2 regions of the Staphylococcus sp. FW104-15G4D genome follow, and region 2 is predicted to be linked to the other one. Evidence: predicted binding sites of a transcription regulator. Region 2 holds the regulator's gene; the other holds the start of a gene.
The links. The regulator CtsR, encoded in region 2, represses protease genes until heat stress. The targets are predictions, from matches to a motif close to ATGGTCAATAAAGGTCAAACA.

Region 1 (9,332 bases), 260 kb from region 2:
TACCTGATTATAGCTTTGTATGTGGTAATCCTATGCATTTAAAAGTTGATAGAGGAGGTGACAATTAATGGCACGTGAAGACAATAAAATAATACCAATGATTTTCGACGAAACTTTTTACCGTAAAATGGCTATACAAAAATGGCAACAACAAGATTATAATAAAGCAGCAAATTACTATAGCAAAGTGCTCGAATTGTCACCTGAAGATTATGATATTCAATTACATTATGCACAATGTTTAACGAAAATAAATTTAGGTAGAAAAGCAGAGCAAATATTTTACGAAAATATTGTAAATGATTTTCATGTTGCAGATAGTTTCTATGAGTTAAGTCAATTAAATATAGAGTTGAATGAACCAAACAAGGCATTCTTGTTTGGTATTAATTATGTACTTTTAACAGATGATCAAGACTTTAGAGAAGTACTAGAAAAGACATTCGAAGTGACCTATACAAGTGAACATAAAATTGAATTAGAAGCACAATTATTTGCTACACAACTATTATTCCAATTTTTATTTTCACAAGGACGACTGAATGACGCTCGAGCATATATTCTAAGTCAAGATGAGCATATTCAATCCCATCGCGTTATACGTAATTTGCTTGCGATGTGCTATCTTTATTTAAGTGAATATGAAACAGCTAAAGAGATGTTTGAAGCGTTATTGAGTGAAGATAATTCAGATGTTCATGCCTTATGTCATTATACACTTTTACTTTATAACACAAATGAAATGGAGAAATATAAGAGGTATCTTAAAATATTAAACAAAGTTGTACCTATGAATGATGATGAAAGTTTTAAACTAGGAATTGTATTAAGTTATTTAAAACAGTATCAAGCATCTCAAAATTTACTTTATCCTCTATATAAAAAGGGTAAGTTTTTATCCATTCAAATGTATAATGCATTGAGCTTTAATTTTTATTACCTCGGAAATAAAGATGAAAGTGTAGAATTATGGAATAAATTACTACAGATATCTAAAGTAGATGTTGGTTATGCGCCATGGGTACTTGAGGAAAGTAAATCAGTTTTTAACCAACGCATTCTTCCACTATTATTGGATGACGATAGTCATTATAGACTATATGGAATCTTTTTATTAAATCAACTCAATGGTAAAGAAATTCTTATGACAGAAGAGATTTGGTCAATCTTAGAATCAATGAATGATTATGAAAAATTATATCTAACGTATCTGGTACAAGGATTAACATTAAATAAATTAGATTTTATTCACAGAGGTATGTTGAAATTATATGAAATGGATTATTTTAAAAACGATACCTCACTATTTATTGACTGGATTGATCAAGCTGAAGCGATTATCTCTGAAAAAGTTGATTTAGCAGAGGTAGACAGATATTTAGCTGCATTTGTCTATATGCACTATAAATATACCAATCACGCTATGACAAAAAAACAAATTATTGATTCTTTTGAAGTCACACGATATAAATTAGATAAAACCATTGCTTTTATTTTGAGCATATAAATTTAAGAAATAAATGGTATAGTATATAATGCGATAATGATTAATAACTAGGAGGCATTAAAAAAATGACTGAAGTAGATTTTGACGTAGCCATTATCGGCGCAGGTCCTGCCGGTATGACAGCAGCAGTTTATGCATCTCGTGCAAATTTAAAAACAGTTATGATTGAACGTGGTATGCCAGGTGGTCAAATGGCCAACACTGAAGAGGTAGAGAACTTTCCAGGATTTGAAATGATTACGGGTCCAGATTTATCTACGAAAATGTTTGAACACGCGAAAAAATTTGGAGCAGAGTATCAATATGGAGATATTAAATCTGTAGAAGATAAAGGTGACTACAAAGTAATTAACTTAGGTAATAAAGAAATTACGGCTCATGCAGTGATTATCTCAACTGGTGCAGAATATAAAAAAATTGGTGTGCCTGGGGAACAAGAACTTGGTGGACGTGGTGTAAGTTACTGTGCTGTGTGTGATGGTGCCTTCTTTAAAAATAAACGATTATTTGTTATTGGTGGTGGCGACTCAGCAGTTGAAGAAGGAACATTCTTAACTAAATTCGCTGATAAAGTAACAATCGTTCATAGAAGAGATGAATTACGTGCGCAGAATATTTTACAAGAACGTGCTTTCAAAAATGAAAAAGTTGATTTCATTTGGAGTCATACTTTAAAAACAATCAACGAAAAAGATGGCAAAGTAGGATCAGTAACTTTAGAATCTACTAAAGATGGTTCGGAAGAAACGTACGATGCTGATGGAGTTTTCATTTACATTGGAATGAAACCTTTAACAGCACCATTTACTAATTTAGGAATCACAAATGAAACAGGATATATTGTCACTAAAGCTGATATGAGTACGAATGTCCCTGGAATCTTTGCAGCTGGTGATGTTCGTGATAAAGGATTACGTCAAATTGTAACTGCAACGGGAGACGGTAGTATTGCAGCTCAAAGTGCAGCAGATTATATCACAGAGCTTAAAGATAAATTAGAAGCTTAATCTACACAATCACATGTAGCTAGGACATTGATGTCGACAAGTAGTCGCTATCAATCGTTCTAGCTTTTTTGATTAATAAAGAAGATTCCTTTAGATATACTAGTATGATAAGATTAATTTAATTATATGAAGTAAGAGCGAAGAACTTAAATGGTGGTGACTTTAAAAAGTGAAAAATAGCGAAAATGAAATTGTTAAAAGTGAATTATTAGTTGTTACAGGCATGTCAGGAGCGGGTAAATCACTAGTGATACAAAGTCTTGAAGATATGGGGTTCTTCTGCGTAGATAATTTACCACCAGTTTTATTACCCAAATTTGTAGAACTCATGGAACAAGGAAATCCTTCTTTACAAAAGGTGGCAATTGCCATTGATTTAAGAGGGAAGGAGTTATTTAAATCTTTAATTAAAGAAATTGATATCATTAAAAGTCGTAATGATGTTATCGTAGACGTCATGTTTTTAGAGGCTAAAACAGAAAAACTTATTTCTCGTTATAAAGAATCAAGAAGAGCACATCCATTGAATGAAAATGGACAACGTTCTCTTATTGAAGCAATTAATGAGGAGAGAGAACATCTTTCTGAAATTAGAAGCATTGCAAACTTTGTTATCGATACGACGCTATTAAAACCTAAGGAATTAAAGCATCGGATCGCTAAATTTTATTTAGATGATAATTTTGAAACGTTTACGATTAATGTTACCAGTTTTGGTTTCAAACATGGGATTCAAATGGATGCTGATTTAGTATTCGATGTAAGATTTTTACCAAATCCATACTATGTAGAAGAACTACGCCCGCTGACTGGTCTTGATGATCTGGTCTATAACTATGTAATGAAATGGAAAGAAACTGAGATTTTCTTTGATAAATTAACAGACCTCTTAAAGTATATGATTCCAGGTTATAAAAAAGAAGGGAAGTCACAGCTTGTTATTGCTATAGGATGTACAGGCGGTCAACACCGATCAGTTGCTTTAGCAAAACGTTTAGGCGAATATCTTGATGAGGTTTTTGATTACAATGTCTATGTGCATCACAGAGATGCTCATATTGAAAGTGGAGAGAAAAAATGAAACAAATGAAAGTAGTACTTATCGGAGGAGGAACAGGCTTATCTGTTCTAGCAAGAGGATTAAGAGAATTCCCTATAGATATTACTGCTATTGTTACTGTCGCTGATAACGGCGGAAGCACAGGGAAGATTAGAGATGTTATGGATATACCTGCTCCAGGTGATATACGTAATGTTATCGCAGCGCTTAGTGATTCAGAATCAACGTTAACTCAACTTTTTCAATACCGTTTTGATGAAAATAAAGTCGACGGCCACTCACTAGGGAATTTGGTTATTGCGGGGATGACAAGTATAACTAATGATTTCGGTCATGCGATAAAAGAACTTAGTAAAGTTCTCAATATCAAAGGGCAAGTAATACCATCAACAAACACAAGTGTACAATTGAATGCGGTCATGGAAGACGGAGAAATTGTTCGTGGAGAAACCAACATACCTAAAACAAATAAAAAAATAGATCGCGTCTTTTTAGAACCTGGGGATGTTGAACCTATGGAAGAAGCGGTTGAGGCACTAGAACATGCAGATTTAATCGTTCTTGGGCCTGGTTCGTTATATACAAGTGTTATCTCTAATTTATGTGTTAAAGGGATTTCTGAAGCATTACTTCGCTCTAATGCACCAAAACTTTATGTTTCTAACGTAATGACTCAACCGGGAGAAACAGATAATTACGATGTTAAAGAACATATAGATGCAATTTGCCAACAAGTCGGTGAAGATTTTATTGACTTTGTGATATGCAGTAATGAAAATTATAGCAAAGACGTTTTACGTAAATATGAAGAAAAAAATTCAAAACCAGTAGAAGTTCATAAAGAAGAGCTAAAAAACAAAGGTATAAGAGTTTTAACAGCTTCAAATTTAATTGAAATTTCTGACGAACACTTCGTACGCCATAATACTAAAATTTTATCAGGTATGATTTATGAGCTTGCACTAGAATTAACAAGCACAATTCAGTTTAACCCTAATGATAAACATAAATAGTGTTAGTGCAATATTTGTTATGATATGATAGCTTACGTGTGTTTTATCAAAGTTGTGTAATGTAATCTCTATGTCGACCATACATAGATCAAAATAGAGTTGATTTAGGAAGGAATGAGTATTCTATGAGCTTTGCATCAGACATGAAAAATGAATTAACACGTATTGAAGTTGATGAAGCAAATGCTAAAGCAGAGCTCAGTGCATTAATTCGTATGAATGGCGCACTTAGTTTATCTAATCAACAATTTGTAATTAACGTACAGACTGAAAATGCAACGACAGCACGACGAATATACTCTCTTATTAAACGAATTTTTAACGTAGAAGTTGAAATATTGGTTCGAAAAAAGATGAAACTAAAAAAGAACAACATTTATATTTGTCGTACAAAAATGTTAGCGAAAGAAATCTTAAATGATCTTGGAATACTTAAAGAGGGCATCTTTACCCATGAAATTGATCCTGACATGATTAAAGATGACGAAATGAGACGAAGTTATTTAAGAGGAGCCTTTCTTGCTGGTGGCTCAGTAAATAATCCTGAAACATCTTCTTATCATCTCGAAATCTTCTCGCAATATGAAAGTCACTCAGAAGGTTTGACTAAATTAATGAATAGTTATGAATTAAATGCAAAGCATCTTGAACGTAAAAAAGGTAGTATTGCTTATCTAAAAGAAGCTGAAAAAATTTCGGATTTTCTTAGTTTAATAGGTGGTTATCAAGCGTTACTGAAATTTGAAGATGTGCGCATTGTTAGAGATATGAGGAATTCTGTGAATCGGTTAGTAAACTGTGAAACAGCGAATCTAAATAAAACAGTGAGCGCAGCCATGAGACAAGTTGAGAGCATACAACTTATTGATCAAGAAATTGGTTTGGATAACTTACCAGACCGATTGAGAGAGGTAGCTAAATTACGAGTTGAACATCAAGAGATATCATTGAAAGAATTAGGTGAAATGATTTCAACTGGGCCAATATCTAAGTCGGGTATGAATCATCGACTAAGAAAACTTAATGAACTTGCAGATAAAATACGTAATGGAGAACAAATCGAAATGTAAGCATAGGTATTTTTGAAATAAATTCAAAAATACCTCATTTATGTTTAGAAGAGTAGGGTCATGTAAAATTTCATGAAACTACGTTTTATATCGTGTTTTATTAATTGATAAGACAAAAAAGAACGCCGTCATTACAGCGTTTTCAATGTAAAAAATGTATGTAATTTATAGTTAAAAGCCCCCTCGAGAGGAATTGAACCTCTATTATAAGAACCGGAATCTCATGTGTTATCCATTACACTACGAGGGGTAAATGAGGATAGAAACATTTTTCTGTACTAATAATAGTGATAACAGTACAATAAAAACGATAATTCTAGTTTACAAATCTTATAGTTAAGCGTCAAACTGAATTTTTAAATAGTAAGTTCAAAATTTTGACCATTTTTGACTTTTAAGGTAAAATAAAATTCAACAGTTATTACAAGGAGGAAAAATAGATGAATTTAATTCCTACAGTTATTGAAACAACAAATCGCGGTGAACGCGCATATGATATTTATTCCCGTTTATTAAAAGACCGTATTATCATGTTAGGTTCTCAAATTGATGATAATGTAGCTAATTCAATTGTATCTCAATTATTATTCTTACAAGCTCAAGACTCTGAAAAAGACATCTACTTATATATCAATTCACCAGGTGGTAGTGTTACAGCAGGTTTTGCTATTTATGATACAATTCAACATATTAAACCGGATGTTCAAACAATTTGTATTGGTATGGCAGCATCTATGGGATCATTCTTATTAGCAGCAGGAGCTAAAGGTAAACGTTTTGCATTACCAAATGCTGAAGTTATGATTCACCAACCTTTAGGTGGTGCACAAGGTCAAGCGACTGAAATCGAAATTGCTGCAAACCATATCTTAAAAACTCGTGAAAAATTAAATCGTATTTTAGCTGAGCGTACAGGTCAATCAATTGAGAAAATTCAACAAGATACTGATCGTGATAACTTCTTAACTGCTGAAGAAGCAAAAGAATATGGTTTAATCGATGAAGTCATGGAGCCAGAAAGTAAATAATTAAAAGCTAAAAAATCTTTTAGTTAATTTTCTGTTACACTGTCTACAAAGTTACTAACTTTGTGGGCAGTTTTTTTATGTAGTTTTAGCTCAAGGCGTATTCTCGTTATAGGTTCCTTAAAAAATATTTCAATTAAAAAATTGCTTAGAGTGGGTGGAAAAAATCAACATTCAATACTTATAAAAAAAGAGACAACGATATTGTGAAAATTAAAAGTTGAGTTAACATGTTCAACTTGTTTTTAAATCACAAATCATGTCTCTTAATCATTTTATTGCTTAGTGCTTCTTTTCTTTTATAAGTAATCGCAAAACTACAATGAATAATGTTAAACCTACAATTGTAAAGAGTAATGACATTAATATCATTGCAATTGTGTGATCAAATGCAAATATTCCATTCAATATTAATAAAATACTAGCAATAATTAACAAAATATAAGTTAATTGATTGTCTTTCATTTTATAAACCTTCTTCGTACGTTGTAATTTCTTAGGCTTTAACTAAATCATCTAACGCATTCTTTAAATTGTTAAACTTAAACTCAAAGCCGAGTGCGTGTAACTTATTTGGTAAAACCTTTTGAGTGTCTAAAACAACTGTTGACATTTCTCCAAGAACTAAACGCATTGCTAATTTTGGCGCCCAAGTTTCATGAGGTTTATGCATTGCTCTAGCTAAAGTATATCCAAATAAGTTTTGTCTTTCAGGGATTGGTGCTGTTAAATTGAAAGGACCGTGTGCATCTTTATTATCTATAGTAAATATAATACCTCTGATTAAATCATCTATGTGAATCCAAGAATACCATTGTTGACCTGAACCTAATTTACCACCGACATAAAAACGGTACGGTAATTCCATAGTTTGTAACGCTCCACCAGTATCAGAGAGAATAAGTCCAAATCTTCCTAAGACTACTCGTGTTCCGAAATCTTTAAATTTATTAGCGAAACGTTCCCATTGGTAAACAATATCTGATAGAAAATCAAAAGGTAAAGTTTGATATAATTCTGTATAACTATAATATAAATCAGGAGGATAATATCCCATAGCACTCGCGTTAAATAAAACTTTTGGTTTTTGAGTACGGCTTTCAAATAACTCATATAAAGCTTGTGTAGACTGAATACGACTAACCATCATGACTTGTTTATGTGATTTAGTCCAGCGTTTATTGAGCGTTGCACCTGCTAAATTGATAACTACATCTATATCAGGAACGTCATTTTGCCAGCCTTCTTTTGACCAATTGACGTAAGTAATTTTAGATTCATTAGATGTTTTATCTTGTCGGGTTAAAATAGTAATATGTGCATCCGTTTTTTTAATTTCCTTTACTAAATGTGAACCTACCATTCCAGTTCCACCAGTAATTAAGTATTGTTTCATCATTTCACCTCATTTTAAAAATAAAAGCGCTTACCTTATTGATAGTGATTATTAATATTCAAAAATTATACATTTTTTAGCCAATAAGATGTCAAATACTTTTATGAATTTGCATTTAAAATTAAAACATTTCAGTTATAATGAAATTGTACCTTCGATAATTAATTAAACATCTCTTAATTAGTATGAGTATACCCCATAATATACTAACGAAGGTAAATTTTGACTCCCTTTAGTAGTGGATCCATGCGAGCAACGTATGGGTCCTTTTTTATATTTTAAAATACATAAATCACTTTTTACAGAAAATGATTTCAATAGATTTTAAAGTCTCTTTAATTGTTTGATTAGTCTAATTTAAGGTTATTATCTATTAGATTGATGTAATATATTATTACCCAAGTAACCATTTAATTATTACAATGAGGGCTATAATTAATAATGTGATTATAAATCCAGCAATATGATTTGACTTACTGTCTTCATAATTATCATTTTTAATCATCATGTATTTCAAATTATTGTGAGATTTTTTATTTTGTGAATTCTCATTATTAAAGTCATACATTTAATCACGTACCATTCATGTTAAGTTTAGATTAAGAAATTAAAAATATAGTGTTTACTTATGAGTATGATGTTATCATATAAAAAATAGGCAAATGAAAACATACAGTTTTTAGTAAATTATAATTAATTGCTTTTAACTAGTAGTTAGTTCATTATATAAAGTTGAATTATAACTATATATTTCATTCAACTATAGTTATAAGGAAGGTTTTTTATTTTCAAAATGAATTATTGAACAATAAATATCGTAAAAATGAGCATAAAAAACAAACTTAAATTTTATTATATATGAATTCCTAATAATTGAAAGAGAGGTAAGTAAGGAATGAGTGGTTTGGCAAAAATAATTAGTACCATCATAGTATTACTTTTATTAATTGGCTTAGCATTTGGAATATTCTCTTTTGTAGACAGTTCTAAAAAAGCTAATGAGCGTCTTAACAGTGATAAAACTGAACAAAATGATAAGAAGAAAGATGACAAGAAAGATAAAGATCAAGATAAAGACAAAGATAAAAATAAGGATAATGACAAAGACAAATCTAAAGATACTAAAGTAAACAAAACACAACAAGCTCCGCAACAAACACAACAGACTCAACAAACGCGTCAAACACAACAAACACAAGAGACACAACAAACAAAGCAGTCAACACAACAAGCTCCAAGCACATCTGAGAAGAC
Region 2 (9,332 bases):
TTTAAATGTCTTTCAAAGCTACCACTTGCCATAAATTGTGCAACCATATGTTGAATGTGCACAGGTACAGTATTACCTTCTTTTAATTTTCTTTGTTTATATTTTGATAATATTTCTTTTGGTAAAACAATATATGCAATTCTACAGCTAGGATAGAGTGATTTTGAAAATGTACTTATATAAACAACTTTTCCTTTAGTATCTAAACTTTGTAGAGCTGGTATAGGTTTACCAAAGTACCTGAACTCTGAATCATAATCATCTTCAATAATGTAACGTTGTTCATCTTGTTGTGCCCATTGAATAAGTTGGGTTCTCTTTTTTAAATTGGTGACATGACCAGTAGGAAATTGATGTGAAGGTGTAATATATAAAATATTATATTTTGATTCTAAGATAGGGCGAACTTGTATACCATTTTTTTCAACAGGAACTTGTAAATAGTTCATATTCTTTTTGTCTAAGACATGTTTGATTGGAGGATAACTCGGTTTCTCGATGATAAACTTTTCTTGATTAAGTAAATTAGTAATCATATCGAGGAGTTGGCTAGTAGAAGAACCAATGACTATTTGATTAGGGTGACATGTTACGCCTCTACTATTAAATAAATAATGTGCAATTTGTTGACGTAATACGAACTCTCCTTGAATTTCGCCTCTTTGTAATAGTGATAAGTGATCTTCTTCAAAGACGTCTTTTGCGTGTTTTCTAAATATATGCATAGGAAAATTTTCAGAGTCGATTTCAGCTAAGTTGAAGGCGAATTTGAATTGCGAGTTTTCATTACTTTCATTATGAATCTCTAAATGATCATTATTAGGATAAGTTTCTCTATTGATAACTGGCAATGATTCAATATCTGATACATAGTATCCAGATCTCGGCTTAGAGTATATAAATCCTTCATCTAATAACAGTTGATAAGCGTGTTCAATAGTTGTATGACTCATTGACAAATGTTCGCTTAATTGTCTTTTCGAAGGAAACTTATCATTGGAATGGTATTGACCTTCGATAATTTGATTTTTTAACTTTTCATAAAGAGATAAGTAAAGTGGTTGTGATGATTTCATAAATCTGACCCCTATTATTATGGATAAATTGAACCTTTTTAAATATCAGTTTATCTCTTAAAATGAATTTAATCAATAAGTAAAGGGGTAATAACATGTCAAAAATCGTAGGCTCAGAAAGAGTAAAAAGAGGAATGGCTGAAATGCAAAAAGGTGGCGTTATTATGGACGTCGTAAATGCAGAACAAGCTAAAATTGCTGAAGAAGCTGGTGCTGTTGCAGTAATGGCTTTAGAACGCGTTCCATCAGACATCCGAGCAGCAGGTGGCGTGGCACGTATGGCTAATCCTAAAATTGTAGAGGAAGTAATGAATGCTGTGTCTATACCTGTTATGGCTAAAGCCCGTATAGGACATATTACTGAAGCTAGAGTATTAGAATCAATGGGTGTTGATTATATCGATGAATCTGAAGTATTAACTCCAGCTGATGAAGAGTATCACTTAAGAAAAGATCAATTTACAGTGCCTTTCGTTTGTGGTTGCCGTAATTTAGGTGAAGCTGCACGACGTATTGGAGAAGGTGCTGCAATGTTACGTACGAAAGGTGAACCTGGAACAGGCAATATCGTAGAAGCTGTACGTCACATGAGACGCGTTAATGCTGAAGTTAGTCGTCTAACAGTAATGAATGATGATGAAATTATGACTTTCGCTAAAGATTTGGGAGCACCTTTTGAAGTATTAAAACAAATTAAAGATAATGGACGTTTACCAGTAGTAAACTTTGCAGCAGGTGGCGTAGCAACACCTCAAGATGCTGCTTTAATGATGGAATTAGGTGCTGATGGTGTATTTGTTGGTTCTGGTATTTTTAAATCAGAAGATCCTGAAAAATTTGCTAAAGCAATTGTCCAAGCAACGACTCATTATCAAGATTATGAATTAATTGGAAAATTGGCTAGTGAACTTGGTACAGCGATGAAAGGTTTAGATATCAACCAAATTTCTTTAGAAGAACGTATGCAAGAGCGTGGATGGTAATTTATGAAAATAGGTGTATTAGCATTACAAGGTGCAGTTCGTGAACACATTCGTCACATAGAGTTAAGTGGTCATGAAGGTGTCGCAGTAAAAAGAGTTGAACAACTTGAAGATATTGCTGGTTTGATTTTGCCAGGTGGTGAATCTACAACACTAAGAAGACTAATGGACTTATATGGCTTTAAGGAAGCGTTAAAGCAATCTGATTTACCAATGTTTGGCACATGTGCGGGATTAATCGTACTTGCAAAAGATGTTGAAGGTGAATCTGGCTATTTAAAAAAGTTGGATATTACAGTCGAACGTAATTCATTTGGTCGTCAAGTTGATAGTTTTGAATCGGAACTTAATATAAAAGGTGTTGCTAAAGATATTGAAGGTGTATTCATACGCGCACCACATATTGCTCAAGTTGAGAAAGGTGTAGACATTCTTAGCCGAGTAGGAGATAAGATTGTTGCGGTTAAACAAGGTAAATATCTTGGTGTCTCTTTCCATCCTGAACTCACCGACGATTATCGTGTAACTGAATACTTCATTAACCATATGATAAAGAATAATTAATTAATCTTTTGATAAACGGTCATCTTAAAGGTGGCCGTTTTTAATTTTTCGGAAAATGAATTTCAAAAGCAAATGTAAGCTCATAAAATAAAAAAACGCAAGAGCAACTTTCCTAAGTTACTCTCGCGTTTGATTAAATAAAGAATCCTGCAATTGCTGCAGAAATAAATGATACTAATGTTGCACCGAACAATAGTTTTAATCCAAATCGTGCTACAATATCACCTTTTTTATCATTTAGTGATTTAATCGCACCGGAAATAATACCTATTGAACTGAAATTAGCAAATGATACTAAGAATACTGAAGTGACACCTTTAGCATGCTCAGATAAACCATGTGTTTTACCGAGTGCTTGCATAGCAACGAATTCATTTGATAATAATTTTGTCGCCATAATTGAACCTGACTGCACAGCATCATGCCAAGGAACACCAGTTAGGAATGCGAATGGTGCAAAGACAAAACCGATTAACGTTTGGAAATTCCAATCCAATGTTCCACCTGATAATAGACTAAAGATTCCACTTACTACACCATTAAGTAAAGCAATAAGAGCAATATAACCAATTAACATTGCACCGACAATCACTGCTACTTTGAAACCATCTAAAATATATTCACCAAGCATTTCGAAGAATGATTGATTTTTAGTTTCACTTTCATCGACTAATAATTTATCATCTTCTTCATTCACTTTATACGGATTGATAATAGACGCGATGATGAAACCACCAAATAAGTTAAGTACCACAGCTGTTACAACATATTTAGGTTCTATTAATGTGAAGTAGGCTCCAATAATTGAAGCAGATACTGTCGACATTGCAGATGCAGTTAATGTATACAAACGTTGTTTAGGTATGTATGGCAATTGTTGTTTTAATGAGATAAATACCTCTGATTGTCCTAAAATTGCTGCTGCTACAGCATTGTAAGATTCTAAACGTCCCATGCCATTAATTTTAGAAATTAAAAAACCTAAAATGTTAATTATAAGCGGTAAAATTCTTGTATATTGTAAAATACCGATAAGCGCTGAGATAAACACGATAGGTAACAATACATTAAAGAAGAATGGAGGGTTTTTTGGATCTAATTTAAAACCACCGAATACGAAATTGACACCCTCAGCAGCTTGCTTTAATAAATAACTGAAACCATACGAAATACCACCAATAACTGTGATACCTATATTTGTTTTTAATAAAACAAATGCAAATATCAATTGAATTACTAAGAGTAATCCGACATATTTCCAACGGATATTTTTTCTATCTGAACTAAATAAAAATGCGAGTGCTAAAAAGAATATAATTCCTATAATCCCAATCAAAATATGCATGTTTTTCATTCCTTTAAATTTTTCTATTCTCTATCATACAATAAAATGAACGCGCTAACATCATAAAATTTAAATTTTAAAAATCAAATTGGTTGAAAAAGGTCAAAGGTGGTCATATAATAAAGTCAAAGAAGGTCAAAAAGAGGTGATATCCATGCATAACATGTCTGACATCATAGAACAATACATTAAACATTTATTCGAGGAAACAAATGAAGATGTGGTCGAAATACAACGCGCTAATATTGCACAACGCTTCGATTGTGTTCCTTCTCAATTAAATTATGTTATTAAAACACGCTTCACAAATGAACATGGTTATGAAATAGAAAGTAAACGGGGTGGCGGAGGCTACATCCGAATCACTAAAATTGAAAATAAAGATGCATCAGGTTATATTAATCACTTACTTCAATTGATAGGGCCTTCTATTTCTCAACAACAAGCGTATTATGTCATAGATGGTTTACTAGATAAAGGTCTAATTAACCAAAGAGAAGCTAAAATGATCCAAGCAGTTATAGATAGAGAGACATTAAAAATGGATGTGGTCGCAAGAGATATTATACGCGCTAATATTTTAAAACGATTGCTTCCAGTTATAAACTATTATTAATGAAGTGAGGTGTCTGAACGTGCTTTGTGAAAACTGTCATTTAAATGAAGCAGAAGTAAAATTAACAGTTAAAAGTAAAGACGGTACTCACGAAAAATGGGTATGCTCAATATGTGCTCAAGGTGATAATCCATGGCAACAATCTCATGAGGATACTTCTTACCATATGCATCAGGATGATATAGAGGAAGCTTTTGTAGTTAAACAGATTTTACAACATCTTGCTACGAAACATGGTATTAATTTTCAAGAAATGGCGTTCAAAGAGGAAAAGCAATGCCCAACATGTCAAATGACTTTAAAAGATATTGCGCACGTTGGTAAATTCGGTTGCGCGAATTGTTACGCAACTTTTAAAGAAGACATTATCGATATTGTTAGACGTGTACAGGGAGGCCATTTTGAACATGTAGGTAAAACGCCTCAATCTTCATATAAGAAACTTGCAATTAAAAAGCAAATCGAAGAAAAAACAAAATATCTAAACAAATTAATTGAAGAACAAAATTTCGAGGAAGCGGCTGTTGTACGTGATGAAATTAAAGCATTAAAAGATGAGAGTGAGGTGTCTCGTAATGAGTGACATTCATACTAATATAAGTGAATGGATGAAGATGACAGAAGAGGCACCTGTAGTTATTTCTTCTCGTATTAGATTAGCAAGAAATCTAGAAAATCACGTCCATCCTTTGATGTTTCCTTCTGAACAAGAGGGTTTTCGAGTTATCAACGAAGTTCAAGATGCGCTTCCAAACTTAAAGTTACAACGTTTAGACACTATGGATCAACAAAGTAAAATGAAATTAGTTGCGAAACATCTTGTCAGTCCAGAACTTATCAAACAGCCAGCATCCGCGGTGCTGTTAAATGAAGATGAATCTTTAAGTGTAATGATTAACGAAGAAGATCATATTCGAATTCAAGCGTTAGGAACAGATTTATCGTTGCGTGAATTATATCAAAGGGCTTCAAATATTGATGATGAGTTGGATAGTGATTTAGATATAAGTTATGACGAACACTTAGGTTATTTAACAACGTGTCCAACTAATATAGGCACTGGAATGCGCGCAAGTGTCATGCTACATTTACCAGGACTTTCTATTATGAAGAGAATGAATCGTATCGCTCAAACAATTAATCGTTTTGGATTTACGATTCGAGGTATTTATGGAGAAGGTTCACAAGTATATGGACATATTTATCAAGTTTCAAACCAACTTACTTTAGGGAAAACTGAATCCGACATCATTGATAACTTAACTGAAGTAGTTAATCAAATTATCAATGAGGAAAAACAAATCAGAGAAAGACTTGATAAACATAATCCTGTAGAGACACTTGATAGAGTTTATCGCTCACTAGGGATTTTACAAAATAGTAGAATCATATCAATGGAAGAAGCATCATTTCGCTTGAGTGAAGTTAAGCTCGGCATTGATTTAAACTATATTTCGCTTGAAGATTTTAAATTTAATGAATTAATGGTAGCTATTCAATCGCCATTTTTAATAGATGAAGATGATGATAAAACAGTAAATGAAAAAAGAGCTGATTTATTAAGGAAACATATAAAATAGGAGGTATTTTATATATGCTATTTGGTAGATTAACAGAACGTGCACAACGCGTACTAGCGCACGCACAAGAAGAAGCAATTCGCTTGAACCATTCAAATATTGGAACGGAACATCTTTTATTAGGTTTAATGAAAGAACCTGAAGGTATCGCTGCCAAAGTGTTAGAAAGCTTTAATATCACTGAAGATAAAGTTATTGAAGAAGTTGAAAAGTTAATTGGCCATGGTCAAGAACAAATGGGCACTTTACATTACACACCTAGAGCTAAAAAAGTTATTGAGCTTTCAATGGATGAAGCGAGAAAACTACATCATAACTTCGTGGGAACAGAACATATTCTTCTAGGCTTAATTCGTGAAAATGAAGGTGTCGCAGCACGTGTCTTTGCCAATTTAGATTTAAATATTACAAAAGCACGCGCGCAAGTAGTAAAAGCTTTAGGTAGTCCAGAAATGAGTAATAAAAATGCTCAAGCAAATAAATCAAATAACACTCCAACATTAGATAGTTTAGCTAGAGACTTAACAGTTATTGCTAAAGATGGCACTTTAGATCCTGTAGTTGGAAGAGATAAAGAAATTACTCGTGTGATTGAAGTGCTCAGCCGTCGTACTAAAAATAACCCAGTACTTATCGGTGAGCCTGGTGTGGGTAAAACTGCTATAGCTGAAGGTTTAGCACAAGCAATCGTTAATAATGAAGTCCCAGAAACTCTAAAAGATAAACGAGTGATGTCACTCGATATGGGAACTGTCGTTGCTGGTACAAAATACCGCGGTGAATTTGAAGAACGCTTGAAAAAAGTAATGGAAGAAATTCATCAAGCAGGTAACGTCATTTTATTTATAGATGAGTTACACACATTAGTTGGTGCTGGAGGTGCGGAAGGTGCAATTGACGCTTCTAATATTCTTAAACCAGCATTAGCTAGAGGAGAGTTACAATGTATTGGTGCTACAACATTAGATGAATATCGTAAAAATATTGAGAAAGACGCTGCATTAGAACGTCGTTTCCAACCTGTTCAAGTTGATGAACCAACAGTTGAAGATACGATTGAAATCTTAAAAGGATTACGTGATCGCTATGAAGCTCATCATAGAATTAATATATCTGATGAGGCTTTAGAAGCTGCGGCAAAATTAAGTAATCGTTATGTATCAGATCGTTTCTTACCAGACAAAGCAATTGACCTTATTGATGAAGCAAGTTCTAAGGTTAGATTGAAAAGTCATACAACTCCTAACAATCTAAAAGAGATTGAACAAGAAATTGAAAATGTAAAAAATGAAAAAGATGCTGCCGTTCATGCACAAGAATTTGAAAATGCAGCAAACTTAAGAGACAAACAATCTAAGCTTGAAAAACAATATGAAGAAGCTAAAAACGAATGGAAAAACTCTCAAGGTGGTGTAAGTACAGCTTTATCTGAAGAAGATATTGCTGAAGTTATCGCAGGATGGACAGGTATTCCATTAACTAAAATTAATGAAACTGAATCAGATCGCTTACTCAACCTTGAAGATACACTTCATAACCGAGTTATCGGTCAAAATGACGCTGTTAATTCAATTAGTAAAGCTGTAAGACGTGCTCGCGCTGGATTAAAAGATCCTAAACGTCCAATCGGTAGCTTTATCTTCTTAGGTCCTACAGGTGTAGGTAAAACAGAATTAGCTCGTGCATTAGCTGAATCTATGTTTGGTGAAGATGATGCTATGATTCGTGTTGATATGAGTGAATTTATGGAGAAACATGCTGTGAGTCGTTTAGTTGGAGCACCTCCAGGCTACGTAGGTCATGATGATGGTGGTCAATTAACTGAAAAAGTTAGACGCAAACCTTACTCAGTTATTTTATTTGATGAAATTGAAAAAGCTCATCCTGACGTATTTAATATCTTGCTACAAGTATTAGATGATGGTCATCTAACTGATACTAAAGGTCGTACTGTAGATTTCCGTAACACAGTCATTATTATGACATCAAATGTTGGTGCGCAAGAATTACAAGACCAACGATTTGCAGGATTTGGCGGTGCTTCAGAGGGTAATGACTACGAAACAATTCGCAAAACAATGATGAAAGAACTCAAAAATTCATTCCGTCCTGAATTCTTAAACCGTGTGGATGATATCATCGTATTCCATAAACTATCTAAAGAAGAATTGAAAGAAATTGTTACTATGATGGTTAAGAAACTTACTGATCGATTATCTGAACAAAACATCAATATTTCTGTAACTGATAAAGCTAAAGAAAAAATCGCAGAAGAAGGTTACGATCCAGAATACGGTGCTAGACCATTAATTAGAGCCATCCAAAAAACTGTAGAAGATAATCTTAGTGAATTAATTTTAGATGGTAATCAAATTGAAGGTAAAGAAGTCACAATCGATCATGATGGCGATGAATTCAAATATGACATCCATGAAAAGTCAGATGATAAAGAAACCACTGAAGCTTAATTGATTATTGCTAATATATTGAATAACTAAAGTAATGTTTGCTATTTGCATCATTAATAAATGACATCTCTCGCTGTTTGAGGGATGTCATTTTTTTACATATTTTTCAATTTGTTTAAAACTGATGATGGGATATTCATTTTCCGGAAAATAAAAAACAATACACTAGCGATTATACAAAATTGCAGAAATTAAAATAGACAAAAATAAAATTATTTATAAAAAATCATAGTTTAATAACCACATAAAAATAGACTATATCATAATCATTTACATTTAATTTGTCATAATCAAAATGTCAGTTTAAAATAGATTTGTTCATAATAATTTGGAGGTGCAGAAGTGGCCAAGAAAAAAGTAATATTTGAGTGTATGGCATGTGGCTATCAATCTCCTAAATGGATGGGGAAATGTCCAAACTGTGGTGCATGGAACCAGATGGAAGAAATTGTAGAGAAAGCTGCAAACCCTAAACATGGAGTGAAATCTAAAGAAGCAGCTGGAAAAGTTCAAAAATTGGATAATGTTAAACATGAATCTACCCCTAGAATTCTAACGGATTCTAAAGAATTTAACAGAGTCCTTGGTGGAGGGATTGTCAGTGGATCACTCGTACTTATAGGTGGCGATCCTGGTATAGGGAAGTCTACGTTGCTTCTTCAAATATGTGCGGCATTATCTCAAAATAAGAATGTCTTAT

Region 1: the regulator CtsR is predicted to act here: its motif matches at 6,032-6,052, upstream of clpP (ATP-dependent Clp endopeptidase proteolytic subunit ClpP).

Annotation. Positions count from the first base shown of each region.
Region 1 covers NZ_JBYTCH010000001.1:258,618-267,949, forward strand. Annotated here, with positions in the region: gene AC3WQX_RS01240 (acyltransferase) at 1-68, shown strand, start outside; gene AC3WQX_RS01245 (tetratricopeptide repeat protein) at 68-1,507, shown strand; gene trxB (thioredoxin-disulfide reductase) at 1,573-2,514, shown strand; gene rapZ (RNase adapter RapZ) at 2,684-3,595, shown strand; gene AC3WQX_RS01260 (gluconeogenesis factor YvcK family protein) at 3,592-4,587, shown strand; gene whiA (DNA-binding protein WhiA) at 4,713-5,657, shown strand; tRNA gene AC3WQX_RS01270 (tRNA-Arg) at 5,836-5,907, opposite strand; gene clpP (ATP-dependent Clp endopeptidase proteolytic subunit ClpP) at 6,098-6,685, shown strand; gene AC3WQX_RS01280 (hypothetical protein) at 6,965-7,147, opposite strand; gene AC3WQX_RS01285 (TIGR01777 family oxidoreductase) at 7,179-8,078, opposite strand; gene AC3WQX_RS01290 (hypothetical protein) at 8,974-9,332, shown strand, end outside.
Region 2 covers NZ_JBYTCH010000001.1:556-9,887, forward strand. Annotated here, with positions in the region: gene pdxR (MocR-like pyridoxine biosynthesis transcription factor PdxR) at 1-1,076, opposite strand, end outside; gene pdxS (pyridoxal 5'-phosphate synthase lyase subunit PdxS) at 1,172-2,059, shown strand; gene pdxT (pyridoxal 5'-phosphate synthase glutaminase subunit PdxT) at 2,063-2,623, shown strand; gene AC3WQX_RS00025 (NupC/NupG family nucleoside CNT transporter) at 2,757-3,968, opposite strand; gene AC3WQX_RS00030 (CtsR family transcriptional regulator) at 4,123-4,584, shown strand; gene AC3WQX_RS00035 (UvrB/UvrC motif-containing protein) at 4,604-5,167, shown strand; gene AC3WQX_RS00040 (protein arginine kinase) at 5,160-6,164, shown strand; gene AC3WQX_RS00045 (ATP-dependent Clp protease ATP-binding subunit) at 6,179-8,632, shown strand; gene radA (DNA repair protein RadA) at 8,975-9,332, shown strand, end outside.